Regions from separate parts of the Aestuariirhabdus haliotis genome, predicted to be linked through region 2. Evidence: predicted binding sites of a transcription regulator. Region 2 holds the regulator's gene; the other holds the start of a gene.
The links. Region 2 encodes PhoB, which activates phosphate uptake and scavenging genes when phosphate is short. Its sites were predicted from a motif close to TGTCATANNNNTGTCANA; they were not measured.

Region 1 (7,379 bases), on a different contig from region 2:
CGAATCAGTGGCGCCAGGCCTTCGGTAGCCTCATCCAGAATCAGCAACAGCGGGTTGGTCATCAAGGCTCGGCCAATGGCCAGCATCTGCTGTTCACCCCCGGACAGATTGCTGCCGAGGTGCTGTTGACGTTCTTGCAAGCGGGGAAACAGCTCATAGATGCGCTCTAGCGTCCAGGGCGAGTTGAGCTTGCGGTGGTTGGCCGCGGTGGCGATCAGGTTCTCTTTGACGCTCAGCGTTGGAAATATTTGTCGTCCCTCGGGCACCAGGCCAATACCCGCGCGTGCGACGCGGTAGGGCGCTGCGTTGCCCAGGGGGCGGTTCTCGAAGGTGATCATACCGGCACTAATGGGATTGAGCCCCATAATAGCCCGGACGGTAGTGGTTTTGCCCATGCCATTACGACCCAGCAGGGTCACCACTTCGCCCTGGCGAATGCTTAGCGATACGCCAAACAACACCTGACTGCTACCGTAACCAGCTTCTATATGCTCGACTTCAAGCATCTTCTATTCCCCCAAGATAAGCCGCTCGCACCTGAGGGTCATTACGAATACTGTCGGCGTCGCCGCAGGCAATAACACGGCCATAGACCAGTACGCTGATACGGTCGGCGAGGGCGAACACCGTTTCCATATCGTGCTCGACAAAGAGAATGCTGACCTCCTTGCCCAGTTGGCGCAGGGCTTCCACCATATTCCAGCTCTCCTCCTGGCCCATACCTGCCATAGGTTCATCCAATAGCAGCAACTTGGGTTGGGTGGCCAGCGCCATAGCGATCTCCAACTGCCGTCGCTGACCGTGGGCCAGGTCGGCGGCGCGCTGTTGCCGTAACTCCAGCAGGTTGACCCGTTGCAGAATCTCATGGGCCGGATTGACCAATTGAGGGTCGGTTATCGCGTTACGCCAGAAACGAAAGCTGTGACCTTCACGGCTCTGCAGCGCCAGCATTACATTGCGTTCCACGCTCATGCGATCAAACAACGAGCTGGTCTGGTAGGTTCGCCCCAGCCCCAAACGAGCACGTTGGTGGACGGGTTGTCCGCACAGCTCCTTGTTATCGAATAAGATGGAGCCGCTATCGGCGGGCAGTTCGCCGCTGATCTGGTTGATCAGGGTGGTTTTGCCGGCCCCGTTAGGGCCGATGATGGCGTGAATCTCCCCCTGCTCGACCGTGATGTCTACCTTGCGGGTGACCTCCAGTGCGCCAAAGCGTTTGCTCAGCTGGTGGATGTGCAGCAGGGGCGGCGGCGTGAAATCAACCATCCTCAGCCTCCTTGCCGGCCAGCACGCCGTAGATGCCTTTGCGGGAAAACAGCACTACCAGCAACAGCAGTGGTCCCAGAATAAGTTGCCAATGCTCGGTATAGCTGGCCAGGGTCTCCTCCATAAGCAGATAAAGAATGGCTCCGATCACCGGCCCGACCAGGGTGCCCAGACCACCAAGAATGACCATCACCATTAGCACGCCTGACAGATGCCAACTGAGCAGATCGGGACTGACAAATTCGCTCTGGTTGGCGAGTAATCCTCCCGCCAGTCCTGCACCCATGCCGGCAATCACAAAAGCCAGTAATTGATAGCGATAAGTGGCAAAGCCCAGTGCTTGCAATTTGGCTTCATTCTGTTTGCCGCCGCGAATGACCTGGCCAAAACGTGAGTTAAGTACGCGTTTAACCAGACCGCCGTAGATAAGCAGGCAAGTGAGGCAGAGCAGATAGAAATGTAAATCGTTATAAAGATCCAGGCCTGGGAGTAGATTACGACCGTTCATCGACAGGCCATCTTCGCCGCCGTAACGATAGAGAGAGATAAACAGATAATAGAGCATCTGCGCGAACGCGAGGGTAATCATAATAAAATGAATGCCCCGGGTGCGCAGGCTGAGTGCGCCGAAAATCAAGGCCCCCAAGCCTGCGGTCAGCATCGCCAGGGGTAGACTGATCAGCGCTGATTCAGTGCCTTGCCAGTCTCCTGGTAAAAAAGCCAGAGGGCTGCCTTCCAGCACATGAAAAGAGAGGATACCCACAGTATATGCGCCTATTCCGACATAAGCGGCATGACCAAAACTGACCATGCCACCGTAGCCTATAAGTAAATCCAGGCTCATCGCGGCCAGCGCGTATATCAGCATGCGGCTGGCCATGGACAACAGGTAACCGTCGTCGGTGAGCTGGGCGTAGAATGGCAACAGCAGGGCGCAGAGCAGCAAGAGTGTATAGATGACAGTTCGTCGTGTTATTTTTTTTAACATTATTGAGCGGGACACCATGGCATAAAACATCATTGAGCAGGAAACAAACCGGCAGGGCGCCAGATTAGAATTATCGCCATTAGCAGGTAGATGGCGATGGAGGCCAGGGACGCTCCCAGGCTGTTGGCGGCTTCGCTACCCAGAAATAGCGCCAGCAGGCTGGGAAGAAAAGCACGTCCGAGCGTGTCGACCAGACCAACCAGCAGGGCGCCGATCAGTGCCCCCTTGATGGAACCGATGCCGCCAATCACGATCACGACAAAGGTCAGGATTAACACCCCTTCACCCATACCGACTTCAACCGACAGTAAGGGGCCCACCAATGCTCCGGATAACCCCGCCAGCATGGCCCCCAACGCAAATACCAGGCTATAAAGCAGCGCGATATTGATGCCCAGTGCACTGACCATTTCGCGATTGCTGGCCCCGGCACGGATCAGCATCCCCAGTCGGGTACGGTTGACCAGCAGGAAGAGTGCGATAGCTACCAGCAAGCCGACGCCGATAACGGCCAGCCGATAGGCCGGGTAGGGTGCGCCGGGGATCAGCTCGACGGTGTAATTCAGCCAGTCGGGCACATTCAGGTAGAGTGGCTGCGGACCAAAGAGAATTTTTGTCAGTTCATTAAAGAACAGTATCAGCCCGAAGGTGGCCAATACCTGATCCAGGTGGTCGCGATCGTAGAGGCGGCGCAAAGCGATAATTTCCAGCAGCAATCCGCACAGCCCGGCGCTTAACAAGGCCGCCAGCATGCCAAGCAGAAATGATCCGGTCAGCTGGGTCACCGCCGCGGCGCCATAAGCACCGATCATATAGAGTGAGCCGTGAGCCAGATTGATCAAGCCCATAATACCAAAGACCAGCGTCAGTCCGGCGGCCATCAAAAACAACATAAAGCCCAGCTGCAAACCGTTTAACAGCTGTTCGAAAAACAACAACATAGGGTGTTGGTACCAGAAAACAAAAACAATAAAGATGTTGAGGAGAACTCGTCTATCCCGTTCTCCCCAACGGGAACAGCGTCGGCGAGTTTAGCGCCGACGATTCGCTTACATAGTGCACTGGCTGGCGTAAGCGTCTTGATGATTGCTCAGGCCAACACCAACCACACGATTGCTTAGCACACCCTTGTCATCCTTAAAGACCTCTCGGATGTAGATGTCCTGAATGGGGTGTTGGTTGTTGCCGAAGCGGAAAGCTCCGCGCACCGAATCGAAATCGGCCTGCTTGAGAGCGCTGCGAAAGGTCTCTTTGTCATCAAGATTGCCCTGAGTGTTTTTCAGGGCCGAGGCGATCAAGCGGGCGGCATCGTAACCCTGGCTGGCATATAACGAGGGCAGGCGACCGTAAGCCTGCTGGAACGCGCTGACAAACTGGAGATTGGCCGCGTTATCGAGATCCTTGCTCCACTGGGAGCTGTTGATGATGCCCAGCGCCGAGTCGCCGGTAGCCTTGAGAATGCCCTGATCGAAGGAGAAGGCAGGGCCAAACAGCGGCGTAGAGGTGTTCAGCCCAGCCTGTTGATACTGTTTGAGAAAGCTGATGCCCATGCCGCCGGGAAGGAAAAAGAAGACCGCATCGGGTTTGGCTGCTCGCAGTGCCGCCAGTTCGGTGGCGTAATCGGTTTGACCCAGCTTGGTATAGACTTCGCCCACCACGTCACCCTTATAGAAACGTTTGAAACCGGTCAGGGCGTCTTTGCCTGCGGGGTAGTTGGGCGCCAGGATATAAACCTTTTTGTAACCCTTGTCGGTCACGTACTGACCCATGGCTTCGTGCAGGTTGTCGTTCTGCCAGGCGACATTGAAATAGTTAGGCGAGCATCCATCACCTGCCAGTTTGGATGGGCCGGCATTGGGGCTGATGTAAACAGTACCGGAGCGGGTCACCGAAGGTACGACGGCCATGGCCAGGTTGGACCAGACGATACCGGTCAGGATATCCACTTTGTCTTTTTTGGTAAGGCGCGTAGCAATCTGTTTGGCTTTGCCCGGGTTGCGGGCATCGTCTTCGATTAACAGCTCAACCGGGTATCCACCGAGTTTGCCCTGTTCCTGATCGACAGCCAGTTTGAAACCATCGCGGATATCGATACCGAGCGAAGAACCGCCACCACTGAGGGTGGTAATCATGCCGATCTTGACCGATTCGCTAGCCTGAGAAGAAGCGGCGCAAGTGAGAGAAGCCCCAAACAGTAAAAGAGGTACCATGGTGTTGCGCAGGTACTTGACCATGTTTTCATTCCTTATGGTGGTTATTATGGAAATGGTATTGTCATTATATTAACGGTGGCCGCCAAAACTGGCGGGCCCCTTTGTTTCCCATAAACTACCTGAGTTTGTCACCAGATAACAGCGCACGAAGCGCAAGGAACAGGGAATGGATAAAGAAACCCCGGTACCGAAAAAACTGCGTCAACACCGTGATGCCTCCCGGCCCGAGTTTTGGGATGTTCGCATCGAGGAGGGGGTAATGCCCTGGGATTCGGGCGTTGTGCACCAGCAGTTGGCGCACTGGATCGGCGAACAATCGTCGATCGGGCGTGTGCTGATTCCAGGTTGTGGCAGTGCCTACGAAGCGGTGGCGTTTGCCGACGCCGGCGCGACAGTGACGGCCATCGATTTTAGCGCCAGGGCGGTGGCGATAGCGCGCGAACAGGTGGGGGATGCGCCGGTGGAGCTGATCGAAGATGATGTGTTCACCTGCACAGACTTACCCGATGCTGTAGATGTGATCTATGAACGGGCTTTTCTTGCGGCATTGCCCCATGCTTTACGACCAGCCTATGGTGACTGGATGCGGCGGCATGTTCGTCCCGGTGGTCAGTTGTTGGGCTATTTCGTTTTGGGCGAGCAGGGCGGAGGTCCACCCTTTGCTATCCCGCAGCTTGAATTGAATGCGCTGCTGACAAGCGGATTTGACTGTGTACTGAGTCAGCCAGCAACCGATTCACTCGCGGTATTTGGTGGTCAGGAGCATTGGCAGATATGGCGACGTCGTGATGAGTAAAGCAGCCCGTAACGGGTGTTGTATGTGAGGAGGTCTAGTGTATGAGTAGCGAACCCGAAACCATGCTGTCTCGACTGGAGCGGGTATTTAACAGACTCTCGGATCAGGATTGGAGCTGGTGGCCGTTAGTATCCTTGCGTCCTGCACCCAATCAGCCCATAGGTCTGGGCGTTTTTTGCAAGTTAACCCTCTGCTTTGGTGGTCTTTCCAGTCTATTGGTAGTGCTATTGCTGGTGTTGTATCAGGTGCCACTGACCCCGCTTCGCATCGTCTATGCACTCTTGCTAGGCACCATCGGGTATCTGTCGATCTATGGCCTGAGCTTTTTGTGGGCCTGGAATCGACGCGCCACTCGCCTGGCGCAAACCGGGGATGGAAAAACCGCCGAGTGACAAGTAATCCCGCCCTCTAAATGGCAGAGGTTCAGTCAGCGTTCAGCTCGCTGATGAACACTGTTTGCGTCTTGGTATCCCGAAAACCCTGCCCGCTATAAAAGGCGTAACTGCGCTCACGTTGGGTGTTCATACGTACTCGCAGGCTGGTAAGTCCGCGATCAATCAGCCAGGTTCGAGTTTGTTCCAGCAATCCTGACCCAATGCCCGATCCTCTCTGTCGGGAATCCACCACCAGACTGGCGATCTCCCCAAACTCCCCTTCGGCCATGCGAAGCTCAATCGTTACATGCACGCAGCCCACCACATCGTTATTCAGGGTAGCAACGATCACCTCGCCGCCATGGCATCGAATGGCGGTTAATCGCGCCCCGATTTCCGAGGCGCTGACCTTATACCCCAGCTCCTTCAACAAATGTTGCAGTGTTCCAGCATCAGCTGCTTTTGCCGGGCGGTAAGAGATGTTGCTCATAGCAAAGTCCTTTTCTTCGGTGGCTGTTCTCCGCCTCGGTAATAACCCTTGCACTATTCGGCAAGGGTTTATAAAGCAGAGCAGTCTTTTTTCTGTCATCAATCTGTCGTCAATTTGACATCTAGGGCTTCTAGCATGACCCGAAAGTGCAGGTGCACCCAAGGAAGAGTCATTGTTGAGGCCTTCCTTACGCTAATCTTGTGCAAAGCCCCGCACTCTACGAACCGCCTGATGACACACAAGGAAACCTGAACGATGAGCCGTTTTGAAACCCAGGATGATCAGAATCATCCGGTAGAAACTACCCCGGATTTTACTCGAATGATAGACCGTGCCATGAGCCGCCGGCAGTTTATGGTGGCTAGCAGCGTAGCGGGATTGGGAGCCTTTGTGGCTGCCGCCGGGGTCACGTCTGGAGCCATGAAGGCGGTTGCCTCTGAAACGATCTCGGGTAAAAGTACGAGTAAAAAGATGGGATTCAAAGCGGTGCCCGCCAGTACCGCCGATCGCATAATTGTGCCTGAAGGCTATCGCTCGCAGGTTCTGGTCTCCTGGGGGGACCCATTGTTCGCCGACGCGCCGGCATTCGATGCCTCAGGGAACGCACATTCTGAAACGCAGCTGCGCCAGTTTGGTGACAATAACGATGGCATGAGCCTGTTTCCACTGGCGGATGATCGAGCCCTGCTGGCGATCAATAATGAATACACCAACTACGAGTACCTGTTTTCCCATCAGGGCAAATTGATGACCGCCGATGATGTGAAAAAAGCGCAGGCGGCGCACGGTGTCTCTGTGTTGGAAATCAAGCGTACTGACGGCAGTTGGCAGTTGGTGCAGAATTCCCGTTACAACCGCCGGATTACCGCCAATACGCCGATGGAGATTACCGGGCCGGTCTCGGGTCATCCCCTGGTTCAAACCGAAATGGACCCCGAAGGCAAGGTGGCCCTCGGCACTTTTAACAACTGCGCGAATGGTGAAACGCCCTGGGGAACCTACCTGACCTGTGAAGAAAACTTCAATGGCTACTTTGGTACCGAGCAGAGCGATTTTGTCCAGAGTGCCGATCAAAAGCGCTATGGCATCGGCGCCAGGGATGCGGGTTACCAATGGCACCGTTTCGATTCGCGGTTCGATCTCGCCAGGCACCCCCAGGAGCCTCATCGTTTTGGTTGGGTGGTTGAAATTGATCCCATGGATCCCACCTCGACACCCAAGAAGCGAACAGCATTGGGGCGCTTCAAGCACG
Region 2 (7,379 bases):
AGCGTTATCTGGTACATTTCTCCGGTCGTTTATAACAGGAAACCAACCCGTGATACCCAACAAGGTCAAGCAACTGCTGGACAATCAAGCGATCTCTTACAGTGTCACCGAGGTGCCTCGGTTGGTAGCTGGAGAGGAGAGCAGGATAGTCGGGCGAGTTGTGGTGGTCATGTTGGAAGATGAGATTGGTCGCCTGCAGTTACTGTTCCCTGCGGATCATCTGATTGACCTTGGTAAACTGGAAAAACTGCTGGGTAGAACTCTGAGCGCTACCCCTCCAACCGAGTTGCGAAGCATTTGTATTGAACACGGACTCAAAGCATTGGCGGGTCTTCCCCAGCTGACCGGAATCCCTACGATTGTTGACAGTTCGTTGTTTGAATTGAATGAATTGAGCATGGATTCTGGTAACGAAAGTGATTTGTTACAACTCAGCCAGGAGGAGTTTCGGCGTATTCTGAGTGAAGCGACTCCCCTCGACGCCACTGTCTCTATCCCATTACAGGCGAACCCTATGAGTTATCTTGACCAGGACGTGGCGGAAATTGCCGCGGCGGTAAAAAACTTTACAACCCTACGTATAAAACAGCGCCTGGAAGAGACGGTCGAGATTCCTCCATTGGCCCACACCGCTCAGAAAATCATCAAGCTTCGGGTCAATCCCGACGCTGAAATCGAAGACCTGACCGAAGTGGTCGAAGAAGACCCCAGTCTGGCGGCTCAGGTCGTCAGTTGGGCGGCTTCCCCTTACTACGCTGCTCCCGGCAAGATTAAATCGATCGAGGATGCGATTATTCGAGTGCTGGGTTTCGATCTGGTGATTAACCTGGCGATCGGTCTGGCGTTGGGCAAATCCCTTGCGTTGCCTGATGATGCCCCTGAAGGCAAGACACCCTATTGGACCCAATCGGCGTATTGCGCCACCGGGATCGACGCGCTAACGTCCCTGATTCCACGCGCTTCGCGCCCGGAAAAAGGGCTCTGTTATCTGTCCGGGCTACTGCACAATTTTGGTTATCTGGTGTTGGCCCACGTTTTTCCTCCTCATTTTGCCGTTATTTGTCGTCATATCGAAGCCAATCCCCATGCCAGCCATGTTGATGTCGAGCGTCAGCATTTGGGTATCTGTCGAGAGCAGATGGCCGGCTGGTTAATGGAACTCTGGGGCATGCCGGAAGAGGTTGTGGTGGCGTTGCGTTTCCAGAACGAAGCCAACTATAACGGTAAACACGCCAATTATGCCCGCTTGCTTTACGTAACCTCACGCTTGTTGCGCGAGCAGGAATTGGGTGACGCACCGCTTGAAGAAATTCCGGATGTTATGTTCGATGAGCTCAACCTGGATCCTGAGCAGGCGCGTCAGGCGATTGCGGACATTGCTGAAAAACGGGACGAAGTCGACCAGATGGCCCAGGCGTTTCGGTGCTGAATCTGCTTGTCGTGAATGATATAGGCTCATGTTTCATAGGTACTGCCAGAAACTTGCAGGGACTGTCATCTTTCGCGATGATCTTATACTAATTGGTTGTCAGCGGTACCCCAATGGAACAGAAGCGCCGGATCTATCACCTGCTTAACCAGGCTCAACATCAGTTAAAGCTCTATATCGACAAAACCATGGTGGAAACCGCAGGTGTTACCGGTGCACAGGTAGCCGCGCTGCTGTATCTGGAAAAGCATGATGGCTGCCAGCAAAAAGAATTGGCGGCGGGATTAAAGCTCGATACCTCGGCAATTACCGGTATGGTTGAGCGACTCTGCCGGAAAGCCCTGGTTGAAAAACGTCGCAGCGAAGCAGATCGGCGGGCTTTTTCTTTGCACCTGAGTGAGGCTGGCCGTCTTGCTCTGGCCCAGGTGAAACCGGTTATTCGCACCAATAACCAGCTATTGGAAGAGCGTTTTGGACGTGAATCCCTGGATCAGTTTTGCGATATCCTCCAGTTCCTGGCGGATATTAAAACCAATTAGTTAAGCCCTTCGGTGAACGTCTGGCGCTGCTTGCTGAAAAAGTCCTTTACGGCGGTCACGCACTGATCGACAAACCAGCGAGTCGCATCGGCTTCATACAGCTGCACATATTTTTCTAATTGTGGTGTGGGTACCTGGCGATAGGCATACAGGAAAAAGCTGTGAACCTGTTGCCCTGAGGTCGCCAGCATCTTCTTTTGTGCCGGAGTATTGAGGTTCACTGCGCTATCCTCTGCTCCGGTTGAAACGCCGGTTAGCACCTTGGAGGCATGCACAATGGAGGTGTTCAGTTCTTCTCTCAGTAGTACGCTGATTTCCGAGGTGCGTGAGGCGGCATCCAATCGACGAAGAAGTTCTACCCTGACCCCTCGAGGGGGATTTAATTTTACCTTCTCTCGGTATTCTGCCAGGCGTTGGCGGCCATCAGCACTGCTGACCTGCTTCTCTTTTTCATTCATCGCCTTGGCCAGAGGCGAATTGAGCGCAGAGTTCATCTGTTGCAGGTAATCGGAGCGGCCACTGGCTAGAAGGTGTTCAACCAGTTGCTTATTCAGGCTTTCGTAATTGATCTGTTGTTTCAGCCGTTCGCTGGCTTTGCCAAGCAGTTCTTGTTCTGCCGTGGTGGTGGCATTTTGTGCACGCAGAAGGTGGTCCATCATGACAGGAACCTGCTTGAGGAACAGTTCCATCCCTGAAAGTTCAAGGCTTCGATTGGCCAAATCCGGGGTGACTGTTTCAGCCCAGCTGCTCAAGGAGAACAGCAAGCAGGCAAGCAAGAGGTAAGTTTTTCTCACGGTGAGCCCTCGTCGTGTTTGCGGCAATGTCTCTATTACTGTAGTCACCGGATCGCTCTTTGAACAAGGAATCGGGCCTGTGGCTGTGAGAAGTGGTGCCGGATGATACCTTCCGGCACCCGGGGCAGGGCAAGAATTCAGGCGTCGTTTACGCTGTCCTTGAGCGCCTTGCCAGGTTTGAAAGCAATGGTGTTGCTGGCTTTAATCTGGATGGCTTCACCGGTTTGCGGGTTTTTACCCATTCGAGCGCCCCGATGCCGTTGATTAAAGGTACCGAAGCCAACCAGGCTGACGCTTTCATTACGGCTGAGCGCGCCGCTAATCTGGTCGAGTATGGCTGCCAGTGCTTCCCCTGCCTGTTCTTTGGTTAAATCTGCTTGTTCGGCAATGGCCGCTGTTAGTTCTGGTTTACGCATGAGTTCCTCAAGAATCCTTTTGTTTATAGGTTATTTTTATAGTTCCGAGAAATATATCTAAGCAGTCAGACTATAAAATGTGAAGCCTTTTCTGGCATCTATCCTCAGAGGCTGGGGAACAGAGCCAGTTGTGATACAATTCTTCGCCGTTCATGGCTGCTATTCGTTGCAGTGATTAACCTGATTGTCATCTCTAATCGGTATTCGTTTGCCTCTCACAACCTTATACGCCAATCAATGGCGTCCCCAAAGTCATATTCTGACATCCGACTTGCCTGAGCCCTGGCGAAGCTGGTTACTGGATCGTGGTTCTCTGACTCAACGCTTGATGCGCCGTTATCCGGGTGGCTTCGAAGTGCAGTTGATTCGCCAGCGCTGGGCACGTCCGACGCCGTCCGAGCGACATTGTCTCGATATTGGTCAGCGTGAGATGGCGAACATTCGGGAAGTATTATTAATGGGGGATGGTGTGCCAAGGGTGTTTGCCCGCAGTGTTTTGCCCCATTCAACCCTGATCGGGGCGAATCGATGTTTATTGCACCTCAAGAACAAACCCTTAGGCGCTTTCCTGTTTGGTAATCCGGCGATGGAACGGGGTGAAATAGAGATCGCTCCGCTGCCAGTGAGCCAGCTCAATGCGCACTTGCCGCATCGTTACGACGAGCAGATTGGTTGGGGGCGGCGGTCCTTGTTTTATCTCGGGCATCGACCTCTATCGGTTTGCGAGGTCTTCCTGCCCTCGTTGTTCGAATAGCTGCGTTGCAATCCCCCGGGTGAGACCCTAGACTGCCTTGGATTGATGACTGGCGCGAGCCTCGCGCCCTATCCCGATTTCCAAGATACCCCGATACCATGCAATGGATTCTTGAGCGCTACCCTCGACTGCCAGATTTTATCGCCCTGACCCGGCTGAATAAGCCGATTGGTATTTATTTGTTGTTATGGCCCACTCTCTGGGCCTTGTGGGCGGCGGCTGAGGGCCTGCCCCGCTTTGATCTGTTGCTGATTTTTATTCTGGGTACGGTGCTAATGCGTAGCGCCGGCTGCGTGATTAACGATTATGCCGACCGTGATTTCGATGGTCTGGTAGAAAGGACTCGAGACCGGCCGCTTGCTCAGGGTCGAATTCAGCCACGCGAAGCGCTGGTGTTGTTTTCAGTCATGGTGGGTCTGGCTTTCGTACTGGTGCTTTTTACCAATCCATTGACCGTCTATTTATCCGTGGGTGGTCTGTTGTTGGCTGCCTGTTACCCTTTTATGAAGCGCTATACCCATTTGCCTCAGGTGGTTTTGGGAGCGGCCTTTGCCTGGTCGATTCCTATGGCATGGGCGGCGCAAAACGGTGAAGTCGCTCCCGTGGCGGGCCTGTTGTATATCGCTACCCTGATGTGGACAGTGGCGTACGATACCCAATACGCCATGGTGGATCGAGAGGATGATCTTAAGGCGGGTATCAAATCGACAGCGATCTTGTTCGGCGAAGCCGATAATACGATGATTGCGATATTGCAGGGATTTACCTTACTGGTATTGCTGATGGTGGCCGATCAACTCGTGCTGGGGCCGGCTTTTTATCTGGGATTGGCAGCGGCTTGCGGGTTATTTGTCTACCAATATCGTTTAACCCGGGGCAGAAAGCGTGAAGAGTGCTTCAAGGCCTTTTTGAATAACCACTGGGTAGGTTTGGTGATTTTCCTGGGATTGTTTGTTGATTACGGCTTGCGAACGCTTTGACATCAAGTTGTAATGTGACTGTAACAATCCCCCGCTGTAATAGTGCCAGGTTGCTCGTTAGGAACAGGTACTGCCGTGACTGCAAAAACCATATTAATAGTTGATGATGAATCGGCGATCCGTGAAATGATAGCGGTCGCGTTGGAAATGGCCGGTTATAGAACGCTGCAGGCCGAAAACGCCCAGCAAGCACAGGCGATGATCGTCGATCACAAACCCGATTTGATGTTGCTCGACTGGATGATGCCGGAAACAACAGGCATTGAACTGGCCCGACGGCTCAAGCGTGATGAGGTGACCGAAGGTTTACCGATCATTATGCTCACCGCAAAGAGTGAAGAGGACAACAAGATTCAGGGTCTTGAAACCGGTGCAGATGATTACATCACCAAACCTTTTTCCCCTCGCGAGCTGGTTGCCCGGCTCAAGGCCGTGCTGCGTCGCAGCCAGATTAATGAGCCTCAGGAACCCATTGTTGTACAGGGTTTGGAGCTCGATCCGGTTAGCCATCGGGTCAGTATCGACGGCCATGCTGCCGAAATGGGACCGACAGAATTTCGCCTGCTACAGTTCTTTATGACTCATCAGGAGCGAGCCTACACGCGAGGTCAGCTGCTGGATCAGGTGTGGGGTGGTAACGTCTATGTAGAAGAGCGCACCGTCGATGTACACATCAGGCGTTTACGTAAAGCCCTGGGTGCGGGTTATGAACTGTTGATTCAAACCGTGCGCGGCACGGGTTATCGATTCTCTACCAGGACTTGAAATGGAGCGTAACTGGCGGCAGCGTCTATTGGGTGATCTGCTCTGGTTATTGGCCGGTGGTTTGCTGCTGGGGATGATGACGGGCAGTTATGGCTGGAGTCTGGTATTGGTCATCGGCGCCTATCTTGGCTGGTGTCTATATAACCTGACACGCTTGCTACGATGGCTGACCGTTAATGCTCAGAGCCAGGAGTCTCCGCCTGAAAGCGTGGGTGTCTGGGGTGACCTGTTCGATAATATATATCGTTTGCAACAGCGTAATCTTGGTGCTCGTGAGCGGTTGCGTTCGGTCATAAAACGGGTGCAGGATTCCACTTCTGCCTTACGCGATGCGGTGGTTATGGTGGACGCCGATAGTGCGTTGGACTGGTGGAATGATGCCGCCGAACGTTTGTTGGGTTTGCGCTCTCCCGGAGACCGTGGCCAGCGTGTGACCAATCTGATCCGGGACCCGCGCTTTGCCCGATACTTCTCTCGAGGTGATTATCGCGAGCCGCTGGAACTGAATTCCCCGGTTGATGATCAACGGCGACTGCAATATTTGATTACCCGATTCGGTAAAGGGGAACGTTTACTGGTGGTTCGTGATGTGACCCGCTTGCATCACCTGGAACAGATGCGCAAGGATCTTGTGGGTAATGTTTCCCACGAACTGCGAACGCCGCTCACGGTCATTCGAGGCTATCTGGAAACCCTGCAGCAGCATTCAGAAGGCATCCCGGATCATTGGTTACGAGCCGTAGGTCAAATGAGTCGACAGACCGAACGTATGGGCAACCTGGTGACCGATCTGTTGCTGTTGTCGCGTCTGGAAAGTGGTGATGAAGGTATCGATCAACGCAAGGTGCCGATGCATCCCCTTCTGCACCGTATCATTGAGGATGCCGCCGAGCTGCTCGATGACCCGGAGCGCATTGAGCTTGAATGCGACGAAGAGGCGGTGCTGCTGGGTCAGGAGCCGGAACTGCACAGTGCCTTTTCAAATCTGGTGTTGAATGCTGTCAAGTACACACCGTCTCCAGGTCAGATCAAAGTGCGCTGGTGGCAGGACAAGAAAGGTGCTCACTTATCGGTTGAGGACAAAGGCATTGGCATTGATCCGATTCATATTCCCCGGTTGACGGAGCGTTTTTATCGTGTGGATTCGAGTCGCTCAATTGAAACCGGCGGTACGGGGCTCGGGCTGGCGATCGTCAAACATGTGCTGCTGCGTCATAGGGGTGTGATGTCTGTGCGTAGCGCGCCAGGCAAAGGCAGTACGTTTAGCTGCCATTTTGATCTGGAAATGTGTGTGCCGATCAGTAAGGCGGTTTAACGCTAAACTGAAATAGGCTCGCCTTTTAGCAAGGCCGATAATTCTTCTGCAGTGACCGGTTTACTAATCAGATATCCTTGAATCTCATCACAGCCGCTGCGACGCAGGAACTCGGCATGCTGTGGATGTTCGACACCCTCGGCAACTACCCTGAGGTCGAGACTCATCGCCATGGCGATGATGGCTCGTGTAATGGTGCAATCATTTTCATTGTCAGGGATGCCACTGATAAAGCTGCGATCAATTTTAAGGGCCGTAACAGGAAAGCGCTTCAGATAGCTCAGGGAGGCGTATCCTGTACCAAAGTCATCAATACTGATACTCACGCCCAGTTCGCGAATACGGTGGATGCTGTTGCTGATGCGCGAGTTTTCCTCCAACAGAATA

Region 1: the regulator PhoB is predicted to act here: its motif matches at 6,221-6,238, upstream of MIB40_RS17945 (PhoX family protein).

The regions. Positions count from the first base shown of each region.
Region 1 is NZ_JAKSDZ010000059.1:1,204-8,582, forward strand. It holds gene MIB40_RS17905 (ABC transporter ATP-binding protein) at 1-506, opposite strand, end outside; gene MIB40_RS17910 (ABC transporter ATP-binding protein) at 499-1,266, opposite strand; gene MIB40_RS17915 (branched-chain amino acid ABC transporter permease) at 1,259-2,254, opposite strand; gene MIB40_RS17920 (branched-chain amino acid ABC transporter permease) at 2,284-3,195, opposite strand; gene MIB40_RS17925 (ABC transporter substrate-binding protein) at 3,304-4,488, opposite strand; gene MIB40_RS17930 (methyltransferase domain-containing protein) at 4,634-5,263, shown strand; gene MIB40_RS17935 (hypothetical protein) at 5,305-5,655, shown strand; gene MIB40_RS17940 (GNAT family N-acetyltransferase) at 5,687-6,127, opposite strand; gene MIB40_RS17945 (PhoX family protein) at 6,383-7,379, shown strand, end outside.
Region 2 is NZ_JAKSDZ010000001.1:297,757-305,135, forward strand. It holds gene MIB40_RS01495 (aminoacyl-tRNA deacylase and HDOD domain-containing protein) at 50-1,429, shown strand; gene MIB40_RS01500 (MarR family winged helix-turn-helix transcriptional regulator) at 1,543-1,968, shown strand; gene MIB40_RS01505 (hypothetical protein) at 1,965-2,810, opposite strand; gene MIB40_RS01510 (HU family DNA-binding protein) at 2,900-3,178, opposite strand; gene MIB40_RS01515 (chorismate--pyruvate lyase family protein) at 3,363-3,932, shown strand; gene ubiA (4-hydroxybenzoate octaprenyltransferase) at 4,031-4,912, shown strand; gene phoB (phosphate regulon transcriptional regulator PhoB) at 4,988-5,677, shown strand; gene phoR (phosphate regulon sensor histidine kinase PhoR) at 5,679-6,992, shown strand; gene MIB40_RS01535 (bifunctional diguanylate cyclase/phosphodiesterase) at 6,995-7,379, opposite strand, start outside.